DNA from 4 places in the Arthrobacter sp. TmtSoilC48 genome. Region 2 is predicted to be linked to each of the others. Evidence: riboswitches for the same ligand, from Rfam matches in the RefSeq annotation. Region 2 holds a riboswitch; each other region holds the start of a gene.

Region 1 (4,118 bases), 220 kb from region 2:
GTGAAGCTTGCCAAGGACTTCCGCCCCGACGTGCTGGTGCTGGACGTGATGCTTCCAGGATTCGACGGCGTCGAGGTCCTCAACCGGATCCGCGCCTTCGCGCCGGAAGTGCCCGCACTGTTCCTCACGGCCAAGGACGCTGTCCAGGACCGCATCGTTGGCCTGGCCGCCGGCGGGGACGACTACGTCACCAAGCCCTTCAGCATGGAGGAGGTTCTCCTGCGCCTGCACCGTCTCGTACAACGCTCGGGCGTTGCGGCCATGGATACAGCGGAACTGGTGGTGGGTGATCTCACCCTCAACGTGGACACACGGGAGGTTTCGCGCGCCGGCGAGGACATCCAGCTCACGGCAACGCAGTTTGAGCTTCTTCGTTATCTCATGGAGAACCCCAAGCGGGTGGTCAGCAAGGCACAGATCCTTGACCGCGTCTGGGACTATGACTTCGGCGGGCAGGCCAACATCGTGGAACTGTACATTTCCTACCTGCGCAAGAAAATCGAAGCCAACCACCCGCCAATGATCCACACCATCCGTGGCGCTGGCTACGTCATCAAGCCTGCGGACTGAATCTTGTCCACCTCTTCCGGAGTAGCCCGTAAGACCCAGCGGAACTGGCTCAATCCCTCCACCTGGCATCTGCGCACGCGGTTGGTCCTGGTGGCGATGGCATTGCTGGTGGCGATTTGCGGTGCAGTTGGAGTGGTTAGTTACGCCTCCATGGACATGTACTTCAACAAACAGCTCGACAAGCAGTTGGAGCAGGCGTCAGGCCGCGCGAATGACTTCGGCAGACCGCCGTCGAACTTTCCCTCCAGCGGTCGGCCGGATCCCCTTGAGGCCCGTGGCCAGGGCGCCGGGACACTTAACGCGAGGATCGATGGTTCCACGGTCATCAACTCGGGCTTCCTCAACGCAAACGGTCGCCGGGTCGCACTCTCGGCAGAAGACAAGCAGGTCCTGCTCTCGCTCCCCCGCGACAACCGGCCCGTAGACCGTTCATTGTCCAACGGCGACTATCGGCTGGTGGCAGTTGAGACCAACTACGGCGATGTGATTGCGACAGGCCTGCCGTTGGCTGACAAGCAAAATGCCGAGGCCTCGCTGGTATGGACCATGGTGTTTGTTTCACTTGGCGGCCTGGTGCTGATCGGCCTCGCCGGCACCGTCATCATCCGCCGGACCATGCGGCCACTGGAGCAACTCTCGGAGGTTGCAACGAAAGTATCGCGCCTTCCCCTCGACGCCGGTGAGGTGGCACTCGCGGTGCGCGTACCGCCGTCGGCCGCTCATCCTGGAACTGAAGTTGGCAGCGTGGGCCACGCTTTGAACCAAATGCTCAACAACGTTTCCAGGGCCCTGGAAGCCCGTCAGGAGAGCGAAACCAAGGTCCGGCAGTTCGTTGCCGATGCCTCCCACGAACTTCGGACACCGCTGACCGCCATCCGTGGATACACCGAGCTGCTTCGTATGACGGAGAACTTCACGGAGGACGGCAGGAAGTCGCTGGCGCGGGTCCAGAGCCAGTCGGAACGGATGACCACGCTTGTGGAGGACCTGTTGTTGTTGGCGCGCCTGGACGAAGGCCAGCCGTTGAAGGTCACGGATGTTGATCTGACGCAGCTGGTGATCGAGACAGTCAGCGACGAAAAGGTGATGGCACCGGACCACATCTGGAAGCTCCAACTCCCTGACGAGCCCATTACGGTGCGCGGGGACGCAACCCAGCTGCATCAGGTGCTGGCCAATCTGCTGTCCAACGCCCGCAAGCACACCGATCCAGGTACCACGGTGGTCACAGGCGTCATGCTTTCCGCCGACGGTAGCGCGGTGGTCACAGTCACGGACAACGGGCCTGGTATTCCGACTGCTTTCCAGGGGCGAATCTTCTCGCGTTTTGCCCGGGCTGACGCGGCGAGATCGGGGTCGGAAGGGACCTCCGGATTGGGCTTGTCAATCGTCGAATCCATCGTCCAGGCGCATGGCGGCAGCGTGGAAGTAACGTCCCAGCCGGGACGCACGGAGTTCACTCTCCGACTCCCCGCAGCTTTGAACGAACGCATATAACGAATCGGGCAACATGACTCGCCGTGAACGTGATCTCTGTTACCCAAATGTGACTTAAGCCGAAACCTCCTGTACCTTCGAAAGGGTGGGTCGCCCCTAACTGGCCCACACCCGGGATGCGCCGAGCTCTGCCACTTCCCGGAGTTCCGTTCTCATTCGAGGCAGAGACGGGGGACCCAGAGTCTCCGGGCACAGTACTTTCCTTGCCCTTGGGGTGAAGCCGCAGCCACGCGCGCGGCCGGATGACCTCATCCGAACCCGACAGCTAACTCCGCAGGCGCTGAGAGGTAATCACACATGTCTGAACTCAACGATCAGACGCGCCCTTCCGCGCGTCACCGTGACGAACACAACGCTCCCCTGACGAAGTCGCAAACCGTTCTGAAGAACGCTGCACGCCGCGGCAAGACCGGGCAACGAATGTCTGTTGTTGCAGGAGTCGTTGCCGCAGCATTGGGCGTCGCATCGCTTGGCCAGGCCGCAAACGCCGCATTCAATCTCCCCGAAACGAGCCGGGCGTCCGAGACGCAGGCTACCGCCCAGGCCAGCAACAAAACAGCTGAAATCTCGGCGTCCTTGGATGCTGCTGCCAAGAAGGGCGCTGCAGACAGGGCCGCTGCAGACCAGGCAGCTGCGGCACAAGCCGCCGCCGAAAAAGCTGCGGCCGAGAAAGCCGCCGCCGACCAGGCAGCTGCCGCACAGGCCGCCGCCGAAAAGGCTGCCGCTGATGCAGCCGCCAAGCAGGCTGCCGATGCCGCCGCTGCTGCAGCCGCAGCCGCAGCCGCCACTCCCAAGGCCGTGGACGATCCCGCCGCTGCCAAGGCATACGCCGCCAGCATCCTCGCCAACTACGGCTGGGGTCCGGGCGAAATGACTGCCCTGAACACACTGTGGGAGAAGGAATCCAACTGGCGGACCACCGCGACCAACACCTCCAGTGGTGCCTACGGAATCGTGCAATCATTGCCCGCTTCGAAGATGGCAACCGCAGGCGATGACTGGCTGACCAACTACCAGACCCAGATCAAGTGGGGCCTGAACTACATCAAGGAACGCTACGGTTCCCCCTCGGCGGCCCTTGCCTTCCACTTGGCCAACAACTGGTACTAAGCCAACTCAATAAGCGGGCTTGAGCCCACCCCAGCGGGCTCAAACCATGCAGGGCCCGATTGCCGCCCCGCTTTCCGCCGTTCGCAGCAGTGATCTACTGATGCGCCCGGGCGGGAGGCGGGGCGGTTTTCGCCGCACCAAGGCCGAAGCCTGGTTCTTTGACGCCGGAGCCAGGTGATCACAGAGCGAGCGTTCTGGTCCACACATCAGCGACCTCCCGTCATTCTGGTCGACCCCCGGTTTCGTCAAGGACGGATAGCTGATTCGAGATGGCAGCCACAGGAGGCTGCAAGCGACGGAACACTTTCAATTCCCAAGGGCGCATCATCAGCGATGCTTCAGTGGCATAGTTGCCAAGCACCTGATCCGCAGAAGCCCAGGAAGCGTCATCGATGTCCACTTCTACTTCGCGATCTGAGAAGTTGCCGAGGACAAGCATCTCCACTCCGTCCAGGGAACGCATGAAAGCATAGACATTCCGGTCGAAGGGCAAGAGCATCCTGAAGTCGCCGTGCGAGATCACAATATCGGAGTGGCGCAACCCGATTAGTTGCCTGTAGAACGTGAATACAGATTCCGGATCATCGATTTGTGCCTCGGCGTTGATGGAACTGGAATTGGGATTCACCGCTATCCATGGCGTGCCACTGGAGAAACCAGCCCCGGGAGTCGAATCCCAATGAAACGGTGTGCGGGCATTGTCGCGGTTAAGAGGACGCACCGCCTTCAGGATTTCTGCCTCAGATTGCCCACCGTGCCCGCTAGCTTCCCGGTGATAGTTGAGGACTTCAATGTCCCTGTGCTCGCTGATCGCGTCAAAAACCATATTGGTCATACCTAGTTCCTCACCCTGGTAAACGTAGGGAGTGCCCCGGTGGAGGTGCAGGACCCCTGCGAGCATCTTGGCCGATTGGACGCGGTATTCGCTATCGTCACCAAAG
Region 2 (4,118 bases):
GGCCGAGGAAGACGCTGCCGCCGAAGCCGCCGATCCTGACGCGGTGGATAACGACGACGATGACGACGACGTCGCCCGCCTGGGCGATTAACGGCAGCGGCGCCGTCCGGGAAGAACCCTGACGACGCCGTTTCCTGCCTTGCGCGGAATTCCGCGACAGTTACTTCTTCAGTTTATTTCTTGAGTTCGCCCACGACGTAGTCGATGCTGGCGAGCAGGGCCGAGATGTCGTCCGGTTCGATAGCGACGAACGTGGCAATGCGAAGCTGGTTTCGTCCAAGCTTGCGGTACGGCTCGGTGTCCACGACGCCGTTGGCCCGCAGGATCTTGGCGATTGCCGCGGCGTCGATGGAGTCATCGAAGTCGATCGTGGCGATGACGTTGGAGCGGTCCTCAGCCTTCGCGACGAACGGTGTTGCGTACTCGGACGCCTCGGCCCAGGAGTAAATGCGGCTGGCAGAGTCTGCCGTGCGCTTGCTGGCGAAGTCCAGTCCACCATTGCTGTTGAGCCACTGCACCTGCGCATCCAAAGTCACCAGCGTGGACAGTGAAGGTGTGTTGTACGTCTGGTTCAGTTTGGAGTTGTCGATAGCGGTCTGCAGGTCCAGGAAGTCCGGAATCCAGCGGTCGCTGGCCTTGATCCGGGCCGCGCGCTCCAACGCTGCCGGGGAGAACAGGCCCAGCCACAGGCCACCGTCAGAGGCGAAGTTCTTCTGCGGGGCGAAGTAGTAGACATCCGATTCGGCGACGTCGACGTCCAGCCCGCCGGCGGCTGAAGTGGCGTCCACCAGGACGAGCGAACCGTCATCGGCGCCTTCGACGCGCTTTACAGGGGCTGCAACACCGGTTGAAGTCTCGTTCTGGGGCCAGGCATAGACGTCAACCCCGGCCTCCGCCTGGGAGACCGGCCGCGTGCCGGGCTCGGACGTGATGATGGAGGATGCATCCAGGAAGGGGGCTTTGTTGGTGGCCGCGGCAAACTTGGAACCGAATTCACCGAAGGAAAGGTGCTGGGCCTTTTTCTCAACGAGCCCAAAAGCTGCTACATCCCAGAAAGCAGTGGAACCGCCGACGCCGAGGACAACCTCGTAGCCCTCGGGTGCACGGAAGAACTGGCTGAGTCCTTCGCGGACCGAACCCACCAGGTTCTTGACCGGCGCCTGACGGTGGGACGTGCCAAGAATGGTGGTCGATGCGGCAGACAGGGCCTGGACCTGTTCCGGGCGGACCTTGGACGGTCCCGCGCCGAATCGTCCGTCCTTGGGCAGCAGGTCGGCGGGAATAGTGATGCTGTTGTCGCTCACGTGTGGCTCCAATGGGTATCGGTTAGAGAGGGGGAGGTGGGCAGGTGGCATCGGCTGCCCCTTCGACTCCCTCATTCTGCCTGACCGGACCCAGCGTCAGGAATCTGCGGGTGTCATAGTCCGCCACGTGGAATGCCGGATCACCACAGGCATTTCGACCCAGGGAAAAATTATCCAGAGTAATTCCAAATAAGCTAGGCTTGGATTGACGTTCCGGAGGTGTCGGTTGCACACCGTCCACCTTGGCTGGGACGCGGTACGGTGGAGATTACGCAAGAAATGCGTTCGAGGAGAGCTGAGCTGGATGACGGATCTGATCGATACCACTGAGATGTATCTTCGGACCATTTTGGAGCTTGAAGAAGAGAACATCGTGGCTCTTCGCGCACGCATCGCGGAGCGTCTGCGGCACTCGGGTCCCACGGTTTCCCAGACCATTGGACGCATGGAGCGTGACGGCCTGGTGATTGTGTCCAACGACCGCCACCTGGAGCTGACCGAAGTCGGGCGCAAGCGGGCCACCGAGGTCATGCGGAAGCACCGCCTTGCCGAGAGGCTCCTGGCGGACGTCATTGGTCTGGACTGGGCGTACGTTCATGACGAAGCATGTCGCTGGGAACACGTCATGAGCGAACGGGTGGAACGGCGGCTCTATGAGTTGTTGCAGCACCCCACAGAGTCACCATATGGCAACCCTATTCCGGGCTTGGAAGCCCTTGGCGGCCTCGCCAACCAGCCTCTTTCCCGCCTGGACGTGAACCTGCTGCATGCGATGGACGGGTACGCTGCCGATTCGCGTGTAGTGGTCAGCCGGCTTGCTGAACCCATCCAGGTTGAGCCCGAGCTCCTCACCCAGCTCGATGAAGGCGGAATTCGTCCTGGCGCAACCGTCTCCTTGGAACGGGTGGGGGAGTACATCTCCGTCCGCGTTCCGGGCATTGAAGGAGCACTGGAGCTGCCTCCCGAGGTCGCTGCGCACGTCTTCGTCGCCGTCAGCTGACTCTGACTTGCCCTGACCACGGGAGTGTCGGATCTCACTTTGTGGTGGTTGGCGCGCGTATGACCTGCGGCTTTCCGCGACTGATGATATGGAGCACCCGCAACACGGTCGTTTTGGAAAGATAACGAATTTATTACTGCGGGCTTTAATCACCTATAGTTATCTACTAGCGCCGATACCAAAGCGTTACCTGATCTGGAGCCGAGCTCTGCCAGCAGATCAGGTGTGTCATCAACTACTGGCAGAGGCGGGGGAACCACAAGCGGCTGCCTAAAGAAGCAGCCTTGGGGTGAAGTCCGCAGCAGAAGTGCCTACTAACGCAAGTCCTTCCGGGGATACCTGTGTGCCGTTTGCGCTTCGTGCGGACCGGGTCTTTGAACTCTCTGACCCGAATCCGACAGCTAACTTCGCAGGCTTTCCAGAGAGGAACAGAGTTTGACATCGCAGAACGTCAGGGGCCGTCGCCGTGCGTCCGGCCCCACTGCTGAGCTGCGGCCAGCCCGCGCCGCAATGGAGATCCGGCCACGCGACACCCCGCGTCAGGTGCGCCGCCGTAAGAGCCCGTTGCGCCAGGTAGCCGACTTCGCGTCAGCCAGTGGTGTAGGGCAGAAGGCCGGTGTCGCGCTTGCAGCCACCGGACTTGCCCTGACTGTAGGTCTGCCTGCCACAAGCCCCGTCATGGCCACGTCGGAATCGGGCCAGACCGAGGCGGCGCTCTCCGTGCCCGGTGGCAGCCAGCCCGAAGTTTCTGCAGCAGCCTCTGCCAAAATCGATTTCAGTCGTGCCGCAGTGGCCACCGCCGCTGACCCGGACGGCAAGCTCAAGCAGCTGTTGAGCGCCCAGTCAGCGGGGAGCATTCAGCGTGCTTCCTCACTTGGCACCTTGGGAAGTCCTCTGGACAAGCTGGTCACGGCATCGCCGTTTGGCTACCGCGTCAGCCCCCTTACCGGCGGCACCGGTGACTTCCACCGTGGCCAGGACTTCGTGGCCCAGTGCGGAACCGCCGTCCACGCCGCCGCTGCAGGCAAGGTCACGTTCGCCGGGTGGCATGAGTACGGCGGAGGCAATCGCGTTGTGATTGATCACGGCAACGGCCTTGAGACCACGTACAACCACCTGTCGTCCTTCAACGTCAAGGTGGGGCAGACTGTCAGCCGCGGCGATACCGTCGCGCTGAGTGGCACCACAGGAGCATCTACCGGCTGCCACCTCCACTTCGAGGTCCAGGTAAACGGCGAAGTCGTAGATCCCATGGGCTGGCTCTGAGCAATTTGATGGTTGTCTCTCGCATCCATGACACGCCCCGTGACCTGAATGTGACATTCACGAACATCTGTTGTACCGTCTAAAGCGCATCGGCTTTTTAGGGGGCCGGTGCACTTGAGTGGATTGCCTAGCTCTGCCACCACTCGAGGTCCGTTCGCAAAAATCGTCTGGCAGGGGCGGGGGAACCAATTTTGGTCTTCGAGTCAGAAGACCTTGGGGTTAAGTCGCAGAAGCTTCCTTGAAGCCGCGCGGCCGGATGACTCCCATCCGAATCCGACAGCTCACCTCGCAGGCATTGGGAGAGGCTACCTTCGTGTCATCACGCACTACCCCTGCGCGCCATCGCGCCGAATTGGTTCGCACGAACCCGTTGAACACCCTTTCCAAGGCTGTCTCAACCAATGCAGGCACCGTAGGCCGCCAAGCCGCCGTTCTGGCCGCAGCCTCGGGGCTCGTTCTCAGTGTTGGACTCCCGGCCCAGGCCGCTGACACCGACGTTTCGAAGTCGGAATCTTCCAGCACCCAGCAGTTGGTCGCCACCGCAGTTG
Region 3 (4,118 bases), 4.2 Mb from region 2:
CGGGACCGTGGTGCCGGCGGCATCCGGAATGCGGCGGACAAAACCAGCGTTGACCAGCCCGATCAAGGCGATGAACAGGCCAATGCCCACCACGATTGCCGTCTTGAGCGCTTCCGGGACGGCCCTGAAAACGGCGGTGCGGAATCCGGTGAGTACCAGGATGAGCATGGTGACACCCGAAAGCACCACCAGCCCCATCATGTCCGGCCAGGTCAGTTCCGGGTGGGAGGCAACCGTCACGGCGACGAATGCGTTCACTCCCAGGCCCGTTGCCACCGCGAAGGGGTGCTTCGCCCAGGCGCCCATGAGGATCGTGAGGATGCCCGCAACGAAGGCAGTGGTTGCCGCTACGGCCGTGAAGCCGAGCGATGCTCCCCTCGAGTCTGCCCCGGAGAGGATCAGCGGGTTCAGGACCACGATGTAGCTCATGGCGAAGAAGGTCGCGAAGCCGCCGCGGATTTCCCGCGAGTATGTGGACCCGCGCTCGGAGATCTTGAAGTAGCGGTCGATTGCAGAACCTTGTTTAAGCATGAAGGTCTCCGGGGATCGGGGGAGTTTGCTCTCAAATCCTATGCCCGCCAATGTGGGGTGCTGGAACGATTCGCCTAGTCTGTAAGGAAGCCAACACTAGGAGAAACCGCCCCATGCGTACCATCCGCCCGCTTCTGGCCGCCGTCGTAGCCGCTCTTGCTTTCGCTTGCGCGTTGCTGCTTGGAGCTGCTCCGGCCTCCGCGCACGACGTCGCCGAATCAACAACCCCGGCCAACGGTGCCAGGGTGGCTGAAGTGCCGGCGTCGGTATCCATCACGTTCAACAACCAGCCACTGGCCATCGGTTCCGGCGTGACCGTCACCGCCGGGGGCGAAAACTGGGCAGATGGCGCAGTGGAAATCATCGACAACAGGGCTGTCCAGAAGCTGCGTCAGGGCGCTCCAGCCGGCGAATACACCGTGGTGTGGCGCGTGGTCAGTTCAGACTCCCACCCGATCGAGGGAACCTTCAAGTTCACAGTTTCCGGGACAAGCACGACGACGGCGAGCGGCTCGGCAGGTGCCTCCGCCCCGGCTTCGGCGGCTGTTCCGACGGCGGGCACAGCGGCCCCCGGTACGGAAAATACTGAGCCGGCTCCGGCAGCTTCCCAGCCCTTCCCCTGGAGCATCGTTGGCCTCGCTGTGGTGGCGATCGGTCTCGTGATCTTCCTCGCTGTTACAGCCCGGAAGAAGCTAGCGGCCCCCAACGACCCGGATGGCGAAAATTCCCCGGAATAGCGGGGTTTTCTACATACTTGCGAAGATCTCGAAACGGTTACTGCGACACGCCAAAAACGAACTGCTCGTTACGTAAATGTGACTTTGCGGTGATCTTCCCGTAGGGTTGTACCTGTGCCTGTTCCACGTAACGGGCATTCCGGTCTGATTGCCTAGCTCTGCCGCAGTCCGGAATCCGTTCGCAGACAAACCTACGGCAGAGACGGGGAACCCATTTTGGCCCGCTTTCAGAGCGCGCCTTGGGGTGAAGTCACGAAGCTTCCGCTGCACAGCGGGGGATAGTGGCCGGGTGACTCCCATCCGAATCCGACAGCTAACCTCGCAGGCATCGGGAGAGGCTCTTTCATGTCTTCACGCATTCTTCGCGGCCGTCGTAAGGCGGACAGCGTACGTCCTAATCCGTTCATCTCCATCTCCAAGGCTGTTGCCAGCAACGCCTCCGGCGCAGGTCGCCAAGCCGCTGTCATCGCAGCAGCTTCAGGCCTGGTCCTCACGGGCTCCATCGCTGCCCACGCAGCAGAGACCCCTGTTCAGCGCGACTCCAGCCCCGCTACTGTCGCCGAGACCGTTACCGAGGGTCCCACCAAGGTTGTTACGGCCGCATCGACGGCCACCATCAACTTCGAGCGCCCCGCGGTTGCTTCCGTAGCGGCTCCCGTCATTGAAAAGCCGGCTCCTGTTGCTCCGGCTCCGGCGGCCAAGAAGGCGCCCGCAGCGGCTACCGTCCAGGCCGCTGCAACTACTACGGCTACCGCCCCAGTGGCATCCGCGCCTGCTGCAGCTCCGGCTGTTGGTGGCATCAACGCTGCCATGGTCGCCTCGGCTTACGCCCAGATCGGCATCATGCAGGATTGCACCGCGATGGTGGAACGGGCCCTCGGCTCTGCCGGCATCCCGGTTGGCGACCTCGCACCCATGCAGTTCCTGAACTACGGCAAGGTTGTCAGCGACCCCCAGCCCGGTGACATGATCGTCCAGTCCGGCCACGTAGCCATCTACATCGGCAACGGCCAGGCCATCAGCGGTGGCATCAACGGCAACCAGACGGGCATCCACCCGATCAGCTGGCTCACCGCAACCGGCCCCATCACGTACGTACGCGCTGGCGCCTAAGCTTCACGCTCCAACTCAAAGGCCGGTGCTTTCGAGGACAAATGTCTTCGGAGGCGCCGGCCTTTTGGGTTAATTTTTGTTCTTTTTAGGAACATGCTTTGGTTGGCTCGATCGTTTCAAGGCCAGGGTTCTCCGCCAGGTTTCTACGCGCAGGGTTCCAGGTAAAGGCTCCAGGCCAGGTTCTAGGCGAGGGCGATGCCCGGCCCGGCGGGGAGGGCCACCTTGGATGAGATCGCTTGCCCCACTGCCTTGGCTTGCCGTAGTACTTCCTTGGGCGTGGGTGTAATAAGTTCCCCAACGCCCACCAAGTGCATCCCGACTGCACGCATGGCTGCCACGAAGTTCTGGCCTATGGCGATTCCCAGATCGGCAAGCATTCGGCGCAGCTGGCTCTGGGCGCAGCGCGTCACCACGATGTGGTCTGCCAGGAGAACCCCGCTGGCTGTATGCACGGCCCATTGACGTGGGGTGGATTCGAGGGGGCCATAGACGCTCATCCCAGCCCTCAGGCTGCCCGTGGTCAGGCTTGCAACGGGTCCGTATCCAAGCTGCAACGACGAGTCGCCGCCCAGGAAGTCCAGCCGAACAGCGCGTGTGGTGGTGCGGACATCCAAGTGATGGCTGGCGGCGTAATTGCGCAAATGGCGCAGGATCTCGTTGCGCTCCTGCATTGCCGCGGGATCTGCTGCGTCGCAGCGCTGGAGCATTCCCGTGTGGACCGCTGGTCCGGTGGTCGATAAAGAACCAAAGCCATCCAGCACGATGGAACCGACGCCGTAGCGGCTGAGCTCGCTGGCAACAGCCAGGCCGGAGAGGCCGGTGCCGATCACCACGGTGGTAGTCCGTTCCGTGACGGAATCAGGAGTGAGTGACACTGCTTGGGTTCCTCCTTGACGTGTGTGCCTTTCGGCAGCGCGCTGGATCGCGTCCGAGTTCCCCAAGCGGCCGCAAATAAATGGCCGGGTTGTGTCCTGGGACACCTTTGCCGGCCATTCGGTGACTCGAACACTACCGAACTTTTTCTGCCATGGATAGCCTCGGCGACAGCGTGTTTTGGATGTTCATCCGCAGCGCAACCCGGCGCGTGGTGAGCGTGCCGGAAACCGAGCCCGGACCGTTATCCACATAGCCCAAAGTCGCCTTGATTCGGCATTGCCAACCGAGAATAGTGGGCATTGGAAGGAGAACCCCGAGGGTTTCTTCGGCCCCGGCTATTGGTTGCGCGCCAGCAAAGGATCACCGGTATGGAGAACCTCTGGCAGAATGGCCGGAACATCAAGCAGTAGGTGGAGAGGCGGGCCCCATGGACCAGCACGGCAGACACATTGAAGAACCACTGGACGGCGGGGACCAGGCTGTGGCGCCTGGTGGAATCGTCGTCGGAGTGGACGGTTCCGAGCATGGTCAATGCGCCCTTGTATGGGCTGCGCGTGAGGCGGAACGGCGCCAACTTCCCCTGCATATAGTCACGGCTTATTCGGTGCCCATCTTCGCAGCGTCCGGCCTCGACGGCGGATACGCCACCGTGGACGATTCCGTGATCCGCGAGGGCGCGGAAGCAATCGTCAAGCAAGCCATGGATAAGGTCTCAAGCTACAACATTGACGTCGATGCGTCAGTGGAGAATGGGGATGCCGCGGGAGTCCTCCTTGACCTCTCTGCGAACGCTGCACTCCTCGTGTTTGGCAGCCGTGGCCGTGGTGGCTTTGTCGGGCGTCTCCTGGGCTCGGTCAGCAG
Region 4 (4,118 bases), 3.4 Mb from region 2:
GAACGGCCGGAATTGGACAGTCATTCAGGCGTCGCTTACGCTGAGAAAACGGTTTCTGACCAATTCTTAGGAGCACTGTGGGCGGCGTTGTGTCGGGGATCCTCATCGTCGCCTCGGTCATCGCGGTGGGTTACTTCGCCGCCCGCTACAAAGTGCTGGCCCCGGATGTACAAAGCGCACTGACCCGGACGGCTTTCTACATCACCAATCCTGCACTGCTGTTCACGGTGGTAGGTGGAAGTGACATTCGTGCCGCCCTCGGCGTCGACGCCCCTCTTGCGCTCCTGTCGGCAACCGTCGTAGGCCTTCTCTATTGTTTGCTGAGCTTCCTGTTCTTCCGGCGGCCGGTCGCGGAAACGGCGGTTGGTGCCATGGCAAGCAGTTATGCCAACGCGAACAACATCGGCATTCCTGTTTCGTTGTATGCAGTGGGCACGGCGCAGCACGTTGCTCCAGTCCTTCTGGTTCAACTCCTGATCATGGCGCCCTTCTACCTCAGCGTCCTGGGCGTGGCAGGCGGCACGAGAATCTCGTGGAAACGGATGCTGTTGCAGCCTTTCTCCAATCCCATGATTATCGCCTCGGGCCTGGGGGTGGTGATGGCCCTGACGGGGTGGGAGGCTCCGGAGCTCGTTCAGAGACCCATCGATATGCTGGCCGGCGCGGCCGTCCCCATGGTTCTGCTGGCTTTTGGCATGTCGCTGGCTGGCAAGGCGCCTCTCCAAAAGGGCGATGGCCGCGTGGAGACCGTAGTTGCTACCACGTTGAAGGTGGCTGGCATGCCAGTGGTGGTCTGGGCGCTGGGGCGCTTCGTGTTCGGCTTGGAGGGTCAGCACCTCTTGGCCAGCGTCATCATGGCCGCACTGCCAACCGCACAGAACGTCTTCCTTTTCGCTTCTCCCTACGGACGCGGGATGACAATGGCCCGGGATGTCATCCTCTGTACAACGGTCCTGTGCATCGGGGCGTTGGTTATGGTTGCGTGGCTGCTTGGATAGAAGCGATCGAGGCCGGGAAAAAGCGACACACGAAACAAAAGAGGCAGGCACCCGGGTGGAGCAGTTCAGGGTCGGGTGCCCGCCTCGTCTTGTTGTCTTGATTCTGGTTGCTGTGATTCCTTAGGCCCGGCGCAACCGTTGGCAGCTCCAGCGGCCCATCCGATTGCGGAAGGTGGCAGTGCGGCTGCTGCTGCAGTACCGGCCATGCCATCCGACGTGCGCGCTGGTCCTGGGAAGCCGCGTGCTCATTTCAAGATCCCTGTGGCGCCGTCAAGTATGCCGTCCAGGTCCAGGGGTGAATCGCTGGACGGTGTGGTGGTGCTGGGACTGCCGGTCGGCTTTGGCTTTGGCGCCGGAGCCTGTGTTGGAGTTGGTGCCGGAGTGCCGGTGGGGGTCGGCGTCGTCGTGGCAGGTGGGGTGGTGACCGTGTCCGACGGAACCGGGCTCGGGGCCGGCTGGGTTGGAACAGGAGTTGTCACGCCCGGGACGGGAACAACAGCCGACGGGACTGCCGAAGGCACCCAAACAGGATCCGCGAGTGACACTTGCGGAGTCGGAAGGGACGACGACGGCGCCTGGTCGGGTGCCTCTCCTGACGACTGCGTTGCTACGGTTGCCGGCTTTCCGGCCTCGCTGGTGGCCGACGACGCGGAGGCGCTGGCGGAGGACGAGCTGGGTGCAGGGGTAGCCGAAGTTGACTGCCTGCTGTCGCTACCCGTCTTTGCGCCGCTTGCTTCCTGGGCCGGCGTTTCCTGCCCGAAGAAGGGAAGCTCGAAGGCCTGGCTCATGGTGCCAACGGTCAATACCAAGCCCAAGGCCCCAGCGACGACTGCCATGCGCTGGCCCATTGTTTTGACCGAGGCGGCCTTGGTGAGCACGGCGTGCGGTTCGGGGCTGAAGGATGACCCGCCCAGGGATGAAGCTCCCAGTGATGAAGCTCCGAAGGCAGGGGCGCCGCCAGCCGGGGTTTCGCCAGCAGTTGCCGCCTTACGGGCCGTACCGCTCCCCGATTCCTGGGCGCGAAGGGCTTTCCGGCTTGCGAGACCAGAGGCGGCGGTCGCGGCTGCGGCAAGCTGTGCGGGGCTCTTAGCCGGAACGATCGGGATGGCAGCGGTGGCAGGTTCGGGATTCGCTGCGACCGGTTCGGGCGCGACCGGTTCGGCCGCCTGAACGATCGGGATGGCAGCGGTGGCAGGTTCGGGATTCGCTGCGGGTTCGGGCGCGACCGGTTCGGCCGCCTGAACAGCTGGAATCGCAGCAGTTGCCGGCTCCAGGGGAACAGGGTCCGCCGGAGCAGAGTCCGCTGTTGCAGAATCCGCTGGTGCTGTTTCTGCTGGAGCAGTTTCAGTGGGGACTGTCTCAGCAGAAATAGCTGCCTGGGCTGCCCGTTCACGCTCTGCCGCCCGAGCGGCCGCGCGCGTAATGGGTGCCGCAGTTTGGGGATTGGAAGCAGAGGCGGGAATAGAAGCAGTGGCGGGTTCCGGCGTCGTGCCTGCTAAACCTGCTTCTGCTTCCGGCGTGCTGGTGGAGGATCCGCTGGGTTGGGCCCGACGGCGTCCGGTTGGCTGGGTACGCTCGCGCGCTATTTGGGCGCGGCGCGGCTGATCCATGGTTGGGGACATGGTGGTTGCCTCTCAACGCCTGCGAGGTTAGCTGTCGGGTTCGGACGAGGCCGTCCGGCCGCACATGGCGGCTTCACCCCAAGGGCCTAGGGAAAATCAGGCCCGGGAACTCTGGGTCCCCCGTCTCTGCCGCGGGTCTGGCGGATTCCGGTTTGCGGCAGAGCTCGGCGTCAACCCGGAAGCGGCCCAGCGGAGATGAGGGTCGCTCTTCGACGGTACATGAGCGGCATAGCAAAGTCACATTAATGTAACGGGCGGGACGCCTTCCGGCTCGAAGGCCCGTTAGGACTTAGGCTCCGGGGCCGGAGCCGGGGCTGGCAGCTCGTACTGGATCCTTTGGACTTGGTGTGCGTAATGGGTCTCGGGTCGGAAAATTTCGTCGGCCACACCAAGCATCCCACCCGTGGCGCCGCGCCGGACTTTACCCTTGCTGTTCTGGCGCAAGACCCAGAACCAAAGGGCCGCAATGAGGGCAGGTGCTGCCAGCACTGCCACTAGTACGGCCAAGATATCCATGGCCCAAGACTAGCTTCCGCCGCGGGCGGCAGGTAGAACATAGTCGTATGGACCTCCCAGTGATGCCGCCCATTTCGCCCATGCTTGCCAAGTCTGTTCCTTCGATCCCTGATGTGGGTCATTTTGAGCCAAAGTGGGACGGGTTCAGGACCATCGTTTTCAAAGATGGTGATGAGATCATCCTGGGTAGCCGAAACGAACGTCCTATGACACGGTATTTCCCTGAGCTGGTGGAAGCCCTTCGGAAGAATCTCCCGGACAAATGCGTGATCGACGGCGAGATTGTCCTCATAGCTGGGAACAGGCTCGACTTCGAGGGCCTTCAGCAGCGCATCCATCCCGCCGACAGCCGTGTGCGGATGCTGGCCGGGAGCACCCCGTCCTCCTTCATCGGATTCGACATCCTCGCGCTGGGAGACGAGAACCTCATGGACAAGCCGTTTTCCGAGCGTCGAGCAGCTTTGGAGCGGGCACTGTCCAAGGCTGAGGCGCCCGTTTACGTAACACCGGCGGTGACGGAACTTGACCAAGCACAGGAGTGGTTCGTGCAGCTCGAAGGCGCCGGGCTTGACGGCATACTTTCCAAACCGCTCGAGGAGACATACCAACCGAATAAGCGCGTCATGTTCAAAACCAAGCATGAACGGACCGCGGACTGCGTGGTGGCCGGATTCCGCTGGCATAAAACGGGAAAGGTTGTCGGGTCGATGCTGCTTGGGCTGTATAACGACGCCGGCCAGCTGCAGCACGTTGGGGTGGTGGCTTCATTTCCCATGGCCAAGCGCGAAAGCCTGGTGGCTGAACTTGAGCCATACCAGACGGAGTTCAGCGAACATCCTTGGGGTCAGTGGGCCGACCAAGGAGATGCCGCCGCTACTGGTTCCCGGATGCCGGGCGCGCAAAGCCGGTGGAGCGGCGGCAAGGACTTCTCCTTTGTTCCCCTTCGGCCCGAGCTCGTCATCGAGGTTGCGTATGACTACAT

The links. Region 2 has a riboswitch for cyclic di-AMP ahead of AC6I97_RS19490 (M23 family metallopeptidase). Riboswitches for the same ligand answer to the same signal wherever they lie in the genome.
Region 1: it holds a riboswitch for cyclic di-AMP, as region 2 does, so the genes downstream of both, AC6I97_RS20445 (aggregation-promoting factor C-terminal-like domain-containing protein) here and AC6I97_RS19490 (M23 family metallopeptidase) in region 2, are expected to answer to the same signal.
Region 3: it holds a riboswitch for cyclic di-AMP, as region 2 does, so the genes downstream of both, AC6I97_RS00275 (NlpC/P60 family protein) here and AC6I97_RS19490 (M23 family metallopeptidase) in region 2, are expected to answer to the same signal.
Region 4: it holds a riboswitch for cyclic di-AMP, as region 2 does, so the genes downstream of both, AC6I97_RS03965 (hypothetical protein) here and AC6I97_RS19490 (M23 family metallopeptidase) in region 2, are expected to answer to the same signal.

Annotation. Positions count from the first base shown of each region.
Region 1 is NZ_AP046049.1:4,454,543-4,458,660, forward strand. It holds gene AC6I97_RS20435 (response regulator transcription factor) at 1-570, shown strand, start outside; gene AC6I97_RS20440 (sensor histidine kinase) at 574-2,067, shown strand; cyclic di-AMP (ydaO/yuaA leader) riboswitch at 2,202-2,359, shown strand; gene AC6I97_RS20445 (aggregation-promoting factor C-terminal-like domain-containing protein) at 2,365-3,177, shown strand; gene AC6I97_RS20450 (glycoside hydrolase family 13 protein) at 3,398-4,118, opposite strand, start outside.
Region 2 is NZ_AP046049.1:4,235,626-4,239,743, reverse strand. It holds gene AC6I97_RS19505 (DUF3027 domain-containing protein) at 1-91, shown strand, start outside; gene serC (phosphoserine transaminase) at 174-1,304, opposite strand; gene AC6I97_RS19495 (iron-dependent transcriptional repressor DtxR) at 1,609-2,304, shown strand; cyclic di-AMP (ydaO/yuaA leader) riboswitch at 2,504-2,733, shown strand; gene AC6I97_RS19490 (M23 family metallopeptidase) at 2,740-3,570, shown strand; cyclic di-AMP (ydaO/yuaA leader) riboswitch at 3,716-3,879, shown strand; gene AC6I97_RS19485 (C40 family peptidase) at 3,884-4,118, shown strand, end outside.
Region 3 is NZ_AP046049.1:45,900-50,017, reverse strand. It holds gene AC6I97_RS00285 (NCS2 family permease) at 1-531, opposite strand, end outside; gene AC6I97_RS00280 (copper resistance CopC family protein) at 645-1,268, shown strand; cyclic di-AMP (ydaO/yuaA leader) riboswitch at 1,442-1,610, shown strand; gene AC6I97_RS00275 (NlpC/P60 family protein) at 1,614-2,381, shown strand; gene AC6I97_RS00270 (NAD(P)/FAD-dependent oxidoreductase) at 2,564-3,256, opposite strand; gene AC6I97_RS00265 (universal stress protein) at 3,685-4,118, shown strand, end outside.
Region 4 is NZ_AP046049.1:817,145-821,262, forward strand. It holds gene AC6I97_RS03960 (AEC family transporter) at 78-998, shown strand; gene AC6I97_RS03965 (hypothetical protein) at 1,244-2,620, opposite strand; cyclic di-AMP (ydaO/yuaA leader) riboswitch at 2,623-2,773, opposite strand; gene AC6I97_RS03970 (hypothetical protein) at 2,903-3,136, opposite strand; gene AC6I97_RS03975 (ATP-dependent DNA ligase) at 3,184-4,118, shown strand, end outside.